3 regions of the Citrobacter freundii ATCC 8090 genome follow, and region 3 is predicted to be linked to each of the others. Evidence: riboswitches for the same ligand, from Rfam matches in the RefSeq annotation. Region 3 holds a riboswitch; each other region holds the start of a gene.

What was found. Region 3 has a riboswitch for cobalamin ahead of G4551_RS08730 (ABC transporter substrate-binding protein). Riboswitches for the same ligand answer to the same signal wherever they lie in the genome.
Region 1: another riboswitch for cobalamin. It lies ahead of btuB (TonB-dependent vitamin B12 receptor BtuB); the one in region 3 lies ahead of G4551_RS08730 (ABC transporter substrate-binding protein).
Region 2: another riboswitch for cobalamin. It lies ahead of G4551_RS14740 (cobyrinate a,c-diamide synthase); the one in region 3 lies ahead of G4551_RS08730 (ABC transporter substrate-binding protein).

The regions. Positions count from the first base shown of each region.
Region 1 is NZ_CP049015.1:4,703,814-4,708,057, forward strand. It holds gene btuB (TonB-dependent vitamin B12 receptor BtuB) at 1-1,593, opposite strand, end outside; cobalamin riboswitch at 1,659-1,845, opposite strand; gene trmA (tRNA (uridine(54)-C5)-methyltransferase TrmA) at 1,961-3,061, shown strand; gene G4551_RS22560 (YijD family membrane protein) at 3,144-3,503, opposite strand; gene fabR (HTH-type transcriptional repressor FabR) at 3,519-4,154, opposite strand.
Region 2 is NZ_CP049015.1:3,014,426-3,018,669, forward strand. It holds gene G4551_RS14730 (cobalt-precorrin-8 methylmutase) at 1-102, opposite strand, end outside; gene cbiB (adenosylcobinamide-phosphate synthase CbiB) at 113-1,072, opposite strand; gene G4551_RS14740 (cobyrinate a,c-diamide synthase) at 1,069-2,448, opposite strand; cobalamin riboswitch at 2,537-2,711, opposite strand; gene pocR (transcriptional regulator PocR) at 3,044-3,955, opposite strand; gene pduF (propanediol diffusion facilitator PduF) at 4,159-4,244, opposite strand, start outside.
Region 3 is NZ_CP049015.1:1,836,019-1,840,262, reverse strand. It holds gene cbpA (curved DNA-binding protein) at 1-559, shown strand, start outside; gene cbpM (chaperone modulator CbpM) at 559-852, shown strand; gene G4551_RS08735 (GNAT family N-acetyltransferase) at 1,028-1,537, shown strand; cobalamin riboswitch at 1,780-2,003, shown strand; gene G4551_RS08730 (ABC transporter substrate-binding protein) at 2,225-3,277, shown strand; gene G4551_RS08725 (FecCD family ABC transporter permease) at 3,344-4,244, shown strand, end outside.

The DNA.
Region 1 (4,244 bases), 2.1 Mb from region 3:
GACCTGCCAGTCAAGCTGGTATTTCACCTGCTGTTTAGAACGTCGTGCGAGCGGCTTGTCCGTAATTGCATTGCGCGAATCGACATAATCGTAGCTCAACGTATGTGCCAGCGGTCCGGTATCAAAGTTTGCGGTCGCTTCAACGCCTTTAATGCGTACTTTACCTTCGTTAAAGTATTTCTCGGTATGTGGGTCATAATCGATCATGTCATCGATATCGTTACGATACCCTGAAACTCGCCAGTTCACACCCGCCGTTAAGCCTTCAAACGCCCCTTCCCATTGCTTACTTTGTTCAGGATCCAGGTTCGAATTGCCGTAATAACCATGCAACTGCCCGAGATTAGGTGCTTTGTAAGATGTACCGTAGGACGCAATAAAGCGATAGCCTTCAATAAACTCCCATCCGGCGCTGGTTTGCCATGTGCCATGACGTCCAAACTCGGAGTTATCATCACTGCGCGCAGCACCTTCGAAAGTGAAATCACCCAGTTGCTGTAATCCCGTCAAGTAGAGGCCGGTATTTCGCTGGTCGTAACCGTCCGTGACATACCCGGTGCCAGGCTCCGTAGTTTGCTTTTGCCAGTCGACACCAGCGCCCACATTACCATGACCAACCACTATGCTGTTTGACCACTGCACATTATATTGCTTCATCTCATCCAGTGTGGCCGAGGAATCATAGCGGCCATAATCCGGATCATAGTTGTAGTCTTTGCTATGGCTATAGCTCGAAACCAGCTGCGACTGGATAAGCTCGCCATTAAAACGCAGTCCGGCATCCCAGCTTTGGCTGTAGAGTTTTCGGGTATCGAGGAGCGGCGAGCCAGGAGAGTAATATGAGTCGTAATTCGTGCGGTTATCATAACCATAACCGCGAACAAACCCGCTCCATGTATCGGAAAAGTTGTGTTCCAGCGCGCCATACAGCGTTTTACTTAAAAAACCGTCTTTATCGGGCTGAGCCTGAGAGCCGGTGCTGCCGTATGCTACAACATCAAAGCCTTTGGTATAGGCATAATCGCCCATCAGCGTGACGCGCGTATTTTCGCCGAGCTGTTGTTGGGTTGAGACATCGTAATTCTGGTAGCCATTGCTTCCCACGCCAGCGGTCAGTTCCGTCCCCGGCTTTTCGCGCGTGGTAATGATATTCACCACGCCGCCAATCGCATCAGAACCATAAACCGCCGAACGCGGCCCTCGAATGTATTCGATACGCTGCACTAACGAGACCGGGAACTGGCTGAGATCGGCTGCGCCGCTAACCCCTGCCAGGTTCAGGCGCACGCCGTCAATCAGCACCAGAACATGGCTGGCGTTGGTGCCGCGAATAGAGATAGACGAGTTTTGTCCCATACCACCGTATTGAGCGATATCGACGCCAGGCAGGCGACGAAGCACATCATTCACGGAGGTAGATTGCCAGCGATCGATATCCTGACGCGTAACAACGGTAATAGGAGCGAGTACTGCGCTACGAGGCTGCTGAAAACGGTTGGCAGTGACGACGAGAGTATCCGGGCGAGTGTCCTGTGCCCAACCAGAAAATGCCGTGACGGACAGCGCCGTGCACAGCAATGATTTTTTGATCATTGTAAAGCATCCACAATTTAAGAAGGATGCCGCAGGTCCCACCGATAGTACGCGATGATGAAAACCAGATGCGACGTTAGCCGGCAGGTCTTCGGGCTTGGAGGCGACTTAAAGAGACGATGACTTCCCGCGGCAATCCGCAGTGTCTGCACCAGGTGCGCTCATCTCTTACCTTCCTTACCGCTGCGCGTCAGCTCCAGATTTACACTGGATTCCCTTTTAACTCACAGGACCGGAAAACGGATGCTACAGTTTGTTACAACCTGGTGTCCAGACCGCGTATCACATTATCGGAAATCATCAATGACTGGACATCTGTTGAGCAATCCCTACAATCCCCGCGTACTTTTATTTTTCAGGACGCATCATGACCCCCGAACACCTGCCGACAGAACAGTACGACGCCCAGTTAGCTGAGAAAGTAGTGCGTCTGCAGAGCTTAATGACGCCATTTTATGCACAGGCTCCGGAAGTGTTTCGCTCACCGGTCAGCCATTACCGTATGCGCGCCGAATTCCGCCTGTGGCATGACGGTGATGACCTGTACCACATCATGTTCGACAGCCAGACCAAAAACCGTATTCGCGTCGACAGCTTCCCGGCAGCCAGCGAGCTCATCAACACGTTGATGACGGCAATGATCGACGGCGTTCGCAACAACCACGTCCTGCGCCACAAACTGTTTCAGATTGATTACCTCACAACCCTGAGCGATCAGGCGGTGGTTTCGATGCTGTACCATAAAAAGCTGGATGATGAATGGCGTAAGGAAGCCGAAGCGCTGCGAGATGCGCTGCGGGCGCAAAACCTGAACGTGCATTTGATTGGTCGGGCTACCAAAACCAAAATTGAGCTGGACCAGGACTACATTGACGAACGCTTGCCGGTTGCAGGTAAAGAGATTATCTACCGCCAGGTTGAGAACAGCTTCACCCAGCCGAACGCCGCCATGAATATTCAGATGTTGGAGTGGGCGATTGATGTCACCAGGGGCTCAAAAGGCGACCTGCTGGAGCTGTATTGCGGCAATGGCAATTTCTCGTTAGCCCTGGCGCAAAACTTCAACCGCGTACTGGCCACTGAAATCGCCAAACCGTCCGTGGCTGCTGCACAGTACAACATCGCGGCTAACCATATTGATAACGTACAAATTATCCGCATGGCGGCCGAAGAGTTTACTCAGGCGATGAACGGCGTTCGCGAGTTCAACCGTTTGCAGGGAATCGATCTGAAGAGTTACCAGTGTGAAACTATCTTCGTTGACCCACCGCGCAGCGGTCTGGACAGCGAAACGGAGAAAATGGTGCAGGCGTATCCGCGCATTCTGTACATCTCCTGCAATCCGGAGACGCTGTGTAAGAACCTGGAAACGTTAAGCCAGACGCACAATGTTTCACGTCTGGCGCTATTCGATCAGTTCCCATATACGCACCATATGGAGTGCGGAGTACTGTTAACGAAGAAGTAAGACTGAACGGAGGCCGGATAAGCACTACCGGTTCAGATTGCCGGATAGCGGCTTTGCCTTATCCGGCCTACAGCGACAACTGTTACTCCACAATTTCCTGTTTACGGTTACGCACTTTAAAGCCGATCCAGAACACCAGAATCACCGACAGCACCGCCGGGAAGAAGTTAGAGCCAATATCCGGATATTCAGCGCGTACCACGGTGCTGTACAGCAGAACACCGAGAATAAAACAGGCGGCGGCCAGGCCCGGCAATCCCACAGGCATGGTGCGGTTCTGATAGCGTTGATGCAGACAATAAACCGTCAGCACCAGCGAAATAATCGGGAATACGGAGAATGGCACAATGGAGCTAAACAGCGCCGCAAATGTACCATTGATCGATAAGCCAGCAACCAGCGCCAGCAGCAGCGTACCTTTATCTTGACCTGACTGTTTCATTGCTTGTCCTTCTCGTTACTCGGAGTGGTGCGTCATCTTCTCTTGTTCACGGCGGTACCAATAAAATGCGCCTTTCGCGATCATGCGCAGTTGCAATACCAGCCGCTCTTCTAGCTGTCGACGCTGTTCAGCGCCAACATCCAGTGCTTCTGCCCCGGCGCTGAAAACAATGGTTACCATGGCTTCGGCTTGCGCTTCAGTAAACGCACGAGGCATATGGTTTTCGAGTTCCAGATAGTCCGCAAGTTCCGCAATGAAGTGCTGAATTTCACGTGCGACCGCTGCACGAAACGCTGCGGATGTCCCCGAACGCTCGCGCAATAATAAACGGAAGGCGTTGGGATTGTTGCCGATGAACTCCATAAATGTTGAGACCGAGGTGCGGATCACACTCCCGCCCTTCGCGATACGCTGGCGCGCCTGGCGCATCAATTGACGCAGCATCAGACCGCTTTCGTCCACCATCGTCAGGCCGAGTTCATCCACATCGCGGAAATGGCGATAAAACGAGGTTGGCGCAATGCCCGCTTCACGAGCAACTTCGCGTAAACTGAGGCTGGCAAAACTACGCTCAGCGCTCAGTTGACTAAATGCGGCTTCTACCAGCGAACGCCGGGTTTTTTCTTTTTGTTGCGCTCTAACGCCCATCACGATGTCTGAATCCTTCCACATACCTTGCTGGCACTATACCAGAGATTAGGCGGTTGGCATGGCTTTGTGAATGATTGTTTACGCGCAGTT
Region 2 (4,244 bases), 1.2 Mb from region 3:
CGGACTGGCAAACTGATAGTCCGGACGGGTTTCACGGATGATCTCGCCAATAATGTCGAAACTTTTGGCTTCAATCGCCTGGGGTTGCTGGATATATTGCATTATGTTGTCCTCAGGCTACACCGGCCCACAGCCACCGCAGCGCAATAAACAGCGCCAGTGCCAGCGTCGATGCCACCCACATCAGTCGAATCGTATGGGAAATGTCGTCTACCGAAATGTCGCGTTGCGCATCACCGATCCACGGTTTCTCAACGCGCTCGCCAAAGTAGTCATTAGGACCACCCAGACGAATGCCTAATGCCCCGGCTACGGATGCCTCTGACCACGCACAGTTTGGGCTGCTGTGGTTGTAGCGATCGCGCCAGCCAATCTGTAAAGCTCGCGAGCCGTCTTTACGGCATAAAAATGCCGCCACGCCCAGCAGCAGCCAGCTCAGTCTTGCAGGAATAAAGTTCGCGACATCGTCCAGACGCGCGCTGACCATACCGATAGCGCGGTATTTTTCATGTTTGTAGCCCACCATGGAGTCAAGGGTGTTTACCGCTTTGTAGGCCATCGCCAGGGGCGCACCGCCGAGAAGGAGAAAAAACAGCGGCGCGATAATGCCGTCTACGGTGTTTTCAGCCACGGTTTCCACCACCGCACGATTGATCTGTTGCGGTTGCAGTTGCGAGGTATCACGCCCCACTATCCACGACAGTTTTTCCCGACTCGCAGCAAGGTCACCGGCCCGTAGAGGACGTTCGACATCCTGTGCGGCATTCGCCAGGCATCGCCCGGCCAGCACGGTAAAGATCATCCATACCTCTACCACCCAACCCAACCAGGGGTGAACAGATTTTGCCAGTACCAGCACGCCCCAGGACGCAGCCCAGGTCAGACCAACCACCACAATCCACATCACCGCGCCACCAATGCGCAGCGCTCGGTCGCTATGACAATAACGCCGAATAATTCGCTGCACGGCAGAAATCAGATTGCCAATCCAGCGCACCGGATGCGGCCAGTTCTGCGGATCACCGATGATAAAATCAAGCAGCCAGGCAACACACCACGCAAGGATCGTCATAGCGCGCTCCTCGCGGCTGTCAGCCAGTGGCTAAGCATCTGCGGACGTTGAGCAAAATGAACGTGTAAATAGCTGGCAAAGGTGTTTCCAACCTGCCAGCCGCCGGACCAGGCTTGCAGCGTTTTACCATCGCGCACTTTGCGACAGTTCATCACCGCTGGCGTTTCAGGGGTAAAATCGGAATAGTGGAATTCATGCCCGCGCAGCACTTCCCCTTCTGCTGCTAACAATGTTTGCTGCGCGGCCTGCGCTTCGCAGTAGCCAAATCGGGTCAGACGTTTTCCCATTTTGCTGTGGCCGGGAATGATATCCGCCATCAGCCAGGTATCGCCGTTACTGTCCTCAAGCGAACTGCCGAGATACATCAGCCCCCCACACTCTGCGTAAATCGCGACGCCACGTTGATGTGCCGCTCGCAGTTGCTTCAGCATCGAGACATTGCGAGCCAGCGCCGCAGCATGTAGCTCAGGATATCCACCACCTAACCAGATCATCTGACAGTCGGGTAAGCAGGTGTCGTGCAACGGGCTAAAACGAACAATATTAAGCCCCGTACGTTCCAGCAGCGTAATGTTGTCCGGGTAGTAGAAGTTGAAGGCTTCGTCATCGGCAATTGCAAGCGTTAGCCCTGCTCCGGCATCTGCGGCAGGCAGCGCGGGCCATTCGGCAGCAGGAAGATTGGTTGACTGGCTTAATGTCAGCAGTGCGTCAATATCAAGGGTTTGCTCCAGCGTCGCGGCAAACTCCTGCCACGGTTGCTGATTGATAACCGACTCACGTGCGGTGACTAAACCCAAATGTCGTTCGGGAAGGGCAACACCATCCATACGGGGTACGTAACCTAAGACGGGTACATCGCAGTAACGTTCGATTGCGACTTTCAGTAACTGGTAATGCGTTTCGCTGTTAACTCGATTAACAATAACGCCGGCGATGTTCAGAGTGGGATCAAAATGCTGAAAACCCATTACTGTTGCGGCGATTGAGGTGGAAACGGCTTTGCCATCAACCAGTAAGATGACCGGACAGCCTAACTGTTTAGCCATCGCGGCGGTGCTGCAGTAGTTTGGGTCGGTACCATAGCCGTCATACAACCCCATCACACCTTCAATAACGGCGATATCTGCATGTCGCATCTGCTCGTTGAATAGAGCGTTCAGCGTGGGGACGGGAAGCATAAAGCTATCAAGATTGCGGGAAGCGGTACCGCATACCGCTGTATGCCAGCCGGTATCAAGGTAATCAGGACCCACTTTGCAAGGCTGGACGCGCAAACCGCGTTTTTTCAACAAGCTCAACAAGCCCAGCGTCACCGTGGTTTTACCACAGCCGCTTCCGGTACCTGCAAGAACAAATGCGTGAAAATTGGCCGCCATACCCTGATCCTGTTCAGGGTGGTAGGGGTGTAGAGATACCCAGTCTCTCGACTGTATGCATCTGAACCACCCACTTCCCACCGAAGTTGTTGGTAGTCACTGACAGGCAGGTCTTCTGGCTTAGCGTCATCCTCACCCGTCCTTCCCAATCTTGCGATCAGTGGTCCATACGGGGTCGTCAGCATCACAGCAGCGGGGGCTGCGGGGGATTCTCACCCCCTTCCCTACCACAAATGTGGCAAACCTGTCAGTTCAAGAGCCTGGTTAATTAAGCTCTCTGTTATGAGGTAAATTCACGACCTCATGACAATAATTCAGTTTAATATCTTTCCGAATTCATTCAGCCAATTTCCTGGCCTTTTCCCACATATTCATACGTTCACTTTTTGAATGAAAGTATCAGCTAAGAATAAAGAAAGTCATTCACACAGACACTGTATCTCATCACAAAAATAAAAACTGGTGCAGTTTATCCCTCTAATACCATTATTTTGTTGCGCTATGACAATTTATTGGCAGCTGTCATTATTTTTCATTTTATAATGACGGGCATAGCACCACATATCAAAAATCGGCAATAGCAAAATATTGCTATTTAAGCGGACTCTCCGCGTGAAATGACATTAATTTGCTGGCGAAATGCCTGCGGCGTAACCTGATACGTTTGACGGAACACTTTGCAAAAATAGCTGGTTTGCGAAAAGCCTAAATTACGCGCAATGCTGGCTATGCTCCAGTCACTGTGGCAAAGCAACTCTTTGGCACTTGCCATTCTCTGTTGGTTTACCCATGCGTTAAAACCGATACCCTGATATTTTTTGAACAATTTACTGAAATAGTACGGGCTAAGGAAAACATGAGAGGCAACATCTTCCAGACGCAACTCGTCTGATAAATGTGCATCAATGTAGCGCAGGGCTTTTTTCATTTTACTGTCATGGGGGTTGGTACTGCGGTTAGCGCGTACCGGCTCTGACTGCTGCGGGTTATCTTTGATAACAACAAAATTGAGTTGTTTCTTAAGGCAATTTTCGACGATGAGCTTGAGTAAATCCGCTGAGGCAATGACTCGAGAATAGTCCATCTCAGGAACATTACGGAACTCGTTGACCAGCTCTGGATCGGCTTGCCAGCGGTCATCGACGTTGAGAATATCAACGAGGCCTACATCGTTACTTAAGCGTACTTGTCCACAAAGCACAAACCCTACCAGGTGTCCCGCGATGACCAGCGGAATTGAGAAATCGGTAAGCCCGGCATGGCAGCGATAAATGCAGGGTTGATCGGACTTAGAGGCTTCCAACCCTCCACAGCGGTCGCTCATACGACAACGCGTACTATGCTGAGGATGCTGGCGCATCAACTGGCAAAAAGGAGTGAAATTAAAAAGCTCAGAAATTTCATCACCGTGAATATTGACAACCACAACAGCCAGACTGGTGGCCTGTGCAAAATCCTGTGCGATTTTATTAATGAGTTCTGAGTTCAGGGCACTCGCAGAAATCATGATAAAACCTCTCAGTTAATTTATTGTTATAAATAAAACATATTATTCACACATTCATTTTCATCTCGCGATCCAGCGCTCTGATGAAAGTCAGCATTGAACATAACAAAAGTCTCCCATTCTTGGGAGACTTTTTAAGCCGTTCAGGAAACCGGATCACGAAAACAGTTTTTACCTTTCAATAATAAACATCTTTCATGAAGCTAGCTCTCGTTTTCCTCCAACTTACACGAATTACACGGTAAATTTTTGCCAATAAAATAACGATAAATTGCTGCGCCCGCACAGG
Region 3 (4,244 bases):
AATTGAAGTTGCGGTGTTCCTGGAAGAAACGCTTACTGAGCATAGCCGCACTATCAGTTACAACCTGCCGGTCTACAACGCATTCGGCATGGTAGAACGTGAAATTCCCAAAACACTGAACGTGAAAATTCCGGCTGGCGTCGGTAACGGCCAGCGTATCCGTCTGAAAGGTCAGGGTACGCCCGGCGAAAACGGTGGGCCGAACGGTGATTTGTGGCTGGTGATTCATATTGCGCCGCATCCGCTGTTCGATATCGTTAATCAGGATCTGGAAGTTGTCGTTCCTCTGGCGCCGTGGGAAGCTGCGCTGGGTGCGAAAGTAACCGTTCCGACGCTGAAAGAGAGCATCCTGCTGACCATTCCTGCAGGCAGCCAGGCCGGTCAGCGGTTACGCATTAAAGGCAAGGGTCTGGTAAGTAAAAAACATACCGGCGATTTGTATGCGGTGATCAAGATCGTCATGCCACCGAAACCTGACGACACCAGTGCCGCCCTGTGGCAACAACTGGCGGATGCACAAAAGACCTTTGATCCGCGCAAAGAGTGGGGGAAAGCATAATGGCTAACGTTACCGTCACTTTTACCATTACCGAATTTTGTCTGTACACCGGTGTGTCAGAAGAAGAACTGCATGAGGTTGTCGGCTTAGGGGTGATAGAACCCCATGAAGACGAGACGTTTGACGATCATGCGCTGACCGTAATGCGTCGCGCGATGCGCCTGCGTCAGGAGCTGGAACTTGACTGGCCAGGGATTGCCGTTGCATTGACGTTGCTGGAAGAGAACGCTCAGTTACGTCAGGAAAATCGCCTGCTGCGCCAGCGATTGTCTCGTTTTATCAGCCATCCTTAGTGTGTCAGGGCCAGCATGGTGCTGGCCCTTTTATTGTCCGCCCCGCGCTCTTAATGACATTGCGCAATCGCTGGTGACTACCGCGTTGGCGCGAGTAGCCATAGCAGCGTCAATATTGTTTTGAAAGTGGTCTTATTGTTATTATCGTATTCCACTCTAAGCTTGGATGCCTGCCATGACCCGATTAAGGTTTAGTGAGATGACTCACGCCGATATACCTGCTGTTCAGTCGTTCCTTATTAAGCATCTTAATTTGTTCTTCAATGCCGGGAGAGTCATGCCTGCTGCTGAAGAAGATATCTTCGATCTCAAGCAGCAGTATATTTTGCAAGAAAGAAATCTATTACTTTGCGCATGGAGTGAAAAACAAGAGCTCATCGCTACACTTGCGGTATGTCAATATGATGATCGTATCACTGAGCTACGTGGGCACTATAATTTGCCTGAAACGGCAGAAATTTGTCGTTGCTACGTGGATGCGCGCTACCGCAGACAGGGAATCGGAAGCCGGTTGTTTGCTTTAGCTCAAATTTTCTGCCAGCAGCAAAAATATAAAACCTTATATCTTCATACTCATCATTTCTTGCCTGGAGGGTATCATTTTTGGTTGCGTAAAGATTTTAGCGTCGTTATGGATATGCAGGATGAATGGCAATTGGTACATATGCAGAGATCACATTATTAAATTAACCCAACGCTAATTAACTGCGTTATTGATAACGATCAATATGATTAAATTGAAAAAATAAAACCGTGTTTATAGTTTGATCAATATCAATCAATTCTCATTTAGCTTTTTATTGTTATTTTCATGTATACATCCGAGATAAAGGATTTAAGCATAACCAACTGTAAAACATAACAATTTTACCAAAGGTGTGAGGTTTTCCCTGTTTATTCATACGGTTGACCTCGTTAACAATTGCCGTTAGAGTCGCTTTTGACAGCATTTCATTACATTTTTGTATATGAATAGGAATATGGTGAGAATTATTCAATTCAATTCCATAACTGCCCCCGCAACTGTAGGCGGATGCAGAATATCCTTGTGTGGTTAATAAGCCACAGGTCACTGTAAAGCTCGTCTTTATGGGAAGGCCGATATTCTGATTACCGTGAGTCAGGAGACCTGCTGTCAACGATGTATACCATTAAGTGGACGGGATGGTCCATGGGATGAATTATTTGACGTAAGCAGTAGTGTATTTATGAATAAGATTTTGGCTAAGTAAGGCTTATTTGCATTTGTTGCATATCTTCATTCTTAAAATTCACGATTTAATGTCATCTATCTTCATGTCTCCTCCCGATATATGGAATGAAATGAGCCATGACCAGACTTTAAGATTCTGGCATCAACGGGACGATGATAATGCACGCTAATTCTACATTTTTCTCTTCTAAAAAAACGCTTCTGGCTATTGTTGGAACCACTGTACTGTTGACTTCCGGTTTTTCTAACGCGGCAAAAACCGAATATCCTCTGACGATTAAAAACTGTGGACGCGATATTACCTTTAATCAGGCACCAACGCGCGTGGCAACCGTGGGTCAGAACAGTACCGAGATTCTCTATTCACTGGGGCTGGCCGATCGCGTCGTGGGTACTTCGTTGTGGTTTGGCCCGGTACTGGATGCTTACAAAGCAGCAAATGAAAAAGTTGCCGTCATTGCGCAAAATATTCCCAGCTTTGAAGGAATTGTGGCTAAAAAACCAGATCTGGTCGCCAGCCAGTTTGAATGGCAAATCGGCCCTGCTGGCACAGTTGCCTCATACGAACAGTTTAGTGAACTGAAGGTGCCCGTTTACACCGCGCCAGCTGACTGTGCTAAGGATAACGAAGATGGGGGTGATGGTGTTCGTAAGGGCATGTTTGATATTGCTATGGTGTATCAGGAAGTCGCCGATCTGGCAAAAATTTTTGATGTTCAGGATAAAGGCGAAGCGCTGATTGCCAGCCTTAAAGCGCGTGAATCAGCAGCAAAAAATAAAATTACCGGCATGGATAAGAATGTTTCTGCCGTGTTCTGGTTCTCAAGCGCCGATTTACAGCTCGATCCTTACGTTGCCGGGAAGTTTGGCCCAGCAGCATGGATAGCCCAAACGCTGGGTGTGAAAAATGTCATTGATTCTGCTGAAGAGTGGCCAACGGTGGGCTGGGAAACCATCGCTAAAGCTAACCCTTCTGTCATTGTGCTCGGTGAGATGAGCCGCCGACGCTTCCCGGCAGATGACTGGAAGATCAAGATGGAATACCTCCAGTCCGATCCTGTCACCAAACTGATTCCTGCCGTCAAAGAAAACCATCTGCCGGCCATTGACGTACAGACAATGAATGCCGGGATCAGAACTATTGATGGGGTGGAAAAACTGGCTGACGCTCTGGTTGAATATGGCTTAGCGCATCCGCAGGCTGCTCATTAATCTACATTTTGCGCTATATCACGGCACGGTATAGCGCATCTCCGTTACTCAGGAACGCAGATAATCATGAGTGATTCTCGCAGGATGCGTCGCGCTGTTGGTCAGCTTGCGGTGAGAGTCGGTGGTCATGCCGTTTGGGTCAGTGCGCTGATGTGTTGCGTACTACTGGCGGGGATTTCCATCGGCGAAACGTTTATCCCCTGGCGGCACGTACTCAGCACGTTGGCAAATCATCTTTTCGATACCCACTATCCTGTCGATGCACTGGATGCCGGGATCGTCTGGAACTACCGCCTGACCCGAGCACTGGTCTCAGCCAGCTGCGGCGCCTGCCTGGCTGTTTCCGGCGTAGTGTTGCAGTCGTTGCTGCGCAATGCGCTCGCCGAACCTTATCTACTGGGGATTTCTGCCGGAGCATCTACCGGTGCGGTGCTGATTGCGCTCACGGGACTGGGGGCTGGCATCATCAGTATGTCTTTAGGGGCGTTCATTGGTGCGCTGACGGCATTTCTGTTCGTTGCGCTATTGGCGATGGCCGCTGGCGGTAAACAAGGCGGCGGGATTACAACCCAAATCATTCTTGCCGGGATCGCCAGTTCGCAACTGTTCAATGCGATTACGTCGCTTATCATCACCCGCTCAGCAAACGCCGAGCAAGCACGCGGAATTATGTTCTGGTTGTTAGGCAATTTGAGCGGTGTACGCTGGCCCGATGTTGTCTTAGCTATTCCTACCGCTCTGGTCGGTATTGCGCTGTGCTTCTGTTATGCCCGCCACCTTGATGCGTTCTCCTTTGGCGCTGAATCCGCGGCATCGTTGGGCATTCCGGTCAAACGTACCCGCGCAGTACTGATTGCTGCTGTCACCGGCATGACAGCGATTATGGTCTCCATTGTTGGTGCGATCGGCTTTGTCGGTCTGGTGATCCCTCATGCCGCTCGTTTGCTGGTCGGCAACCAGCATCATC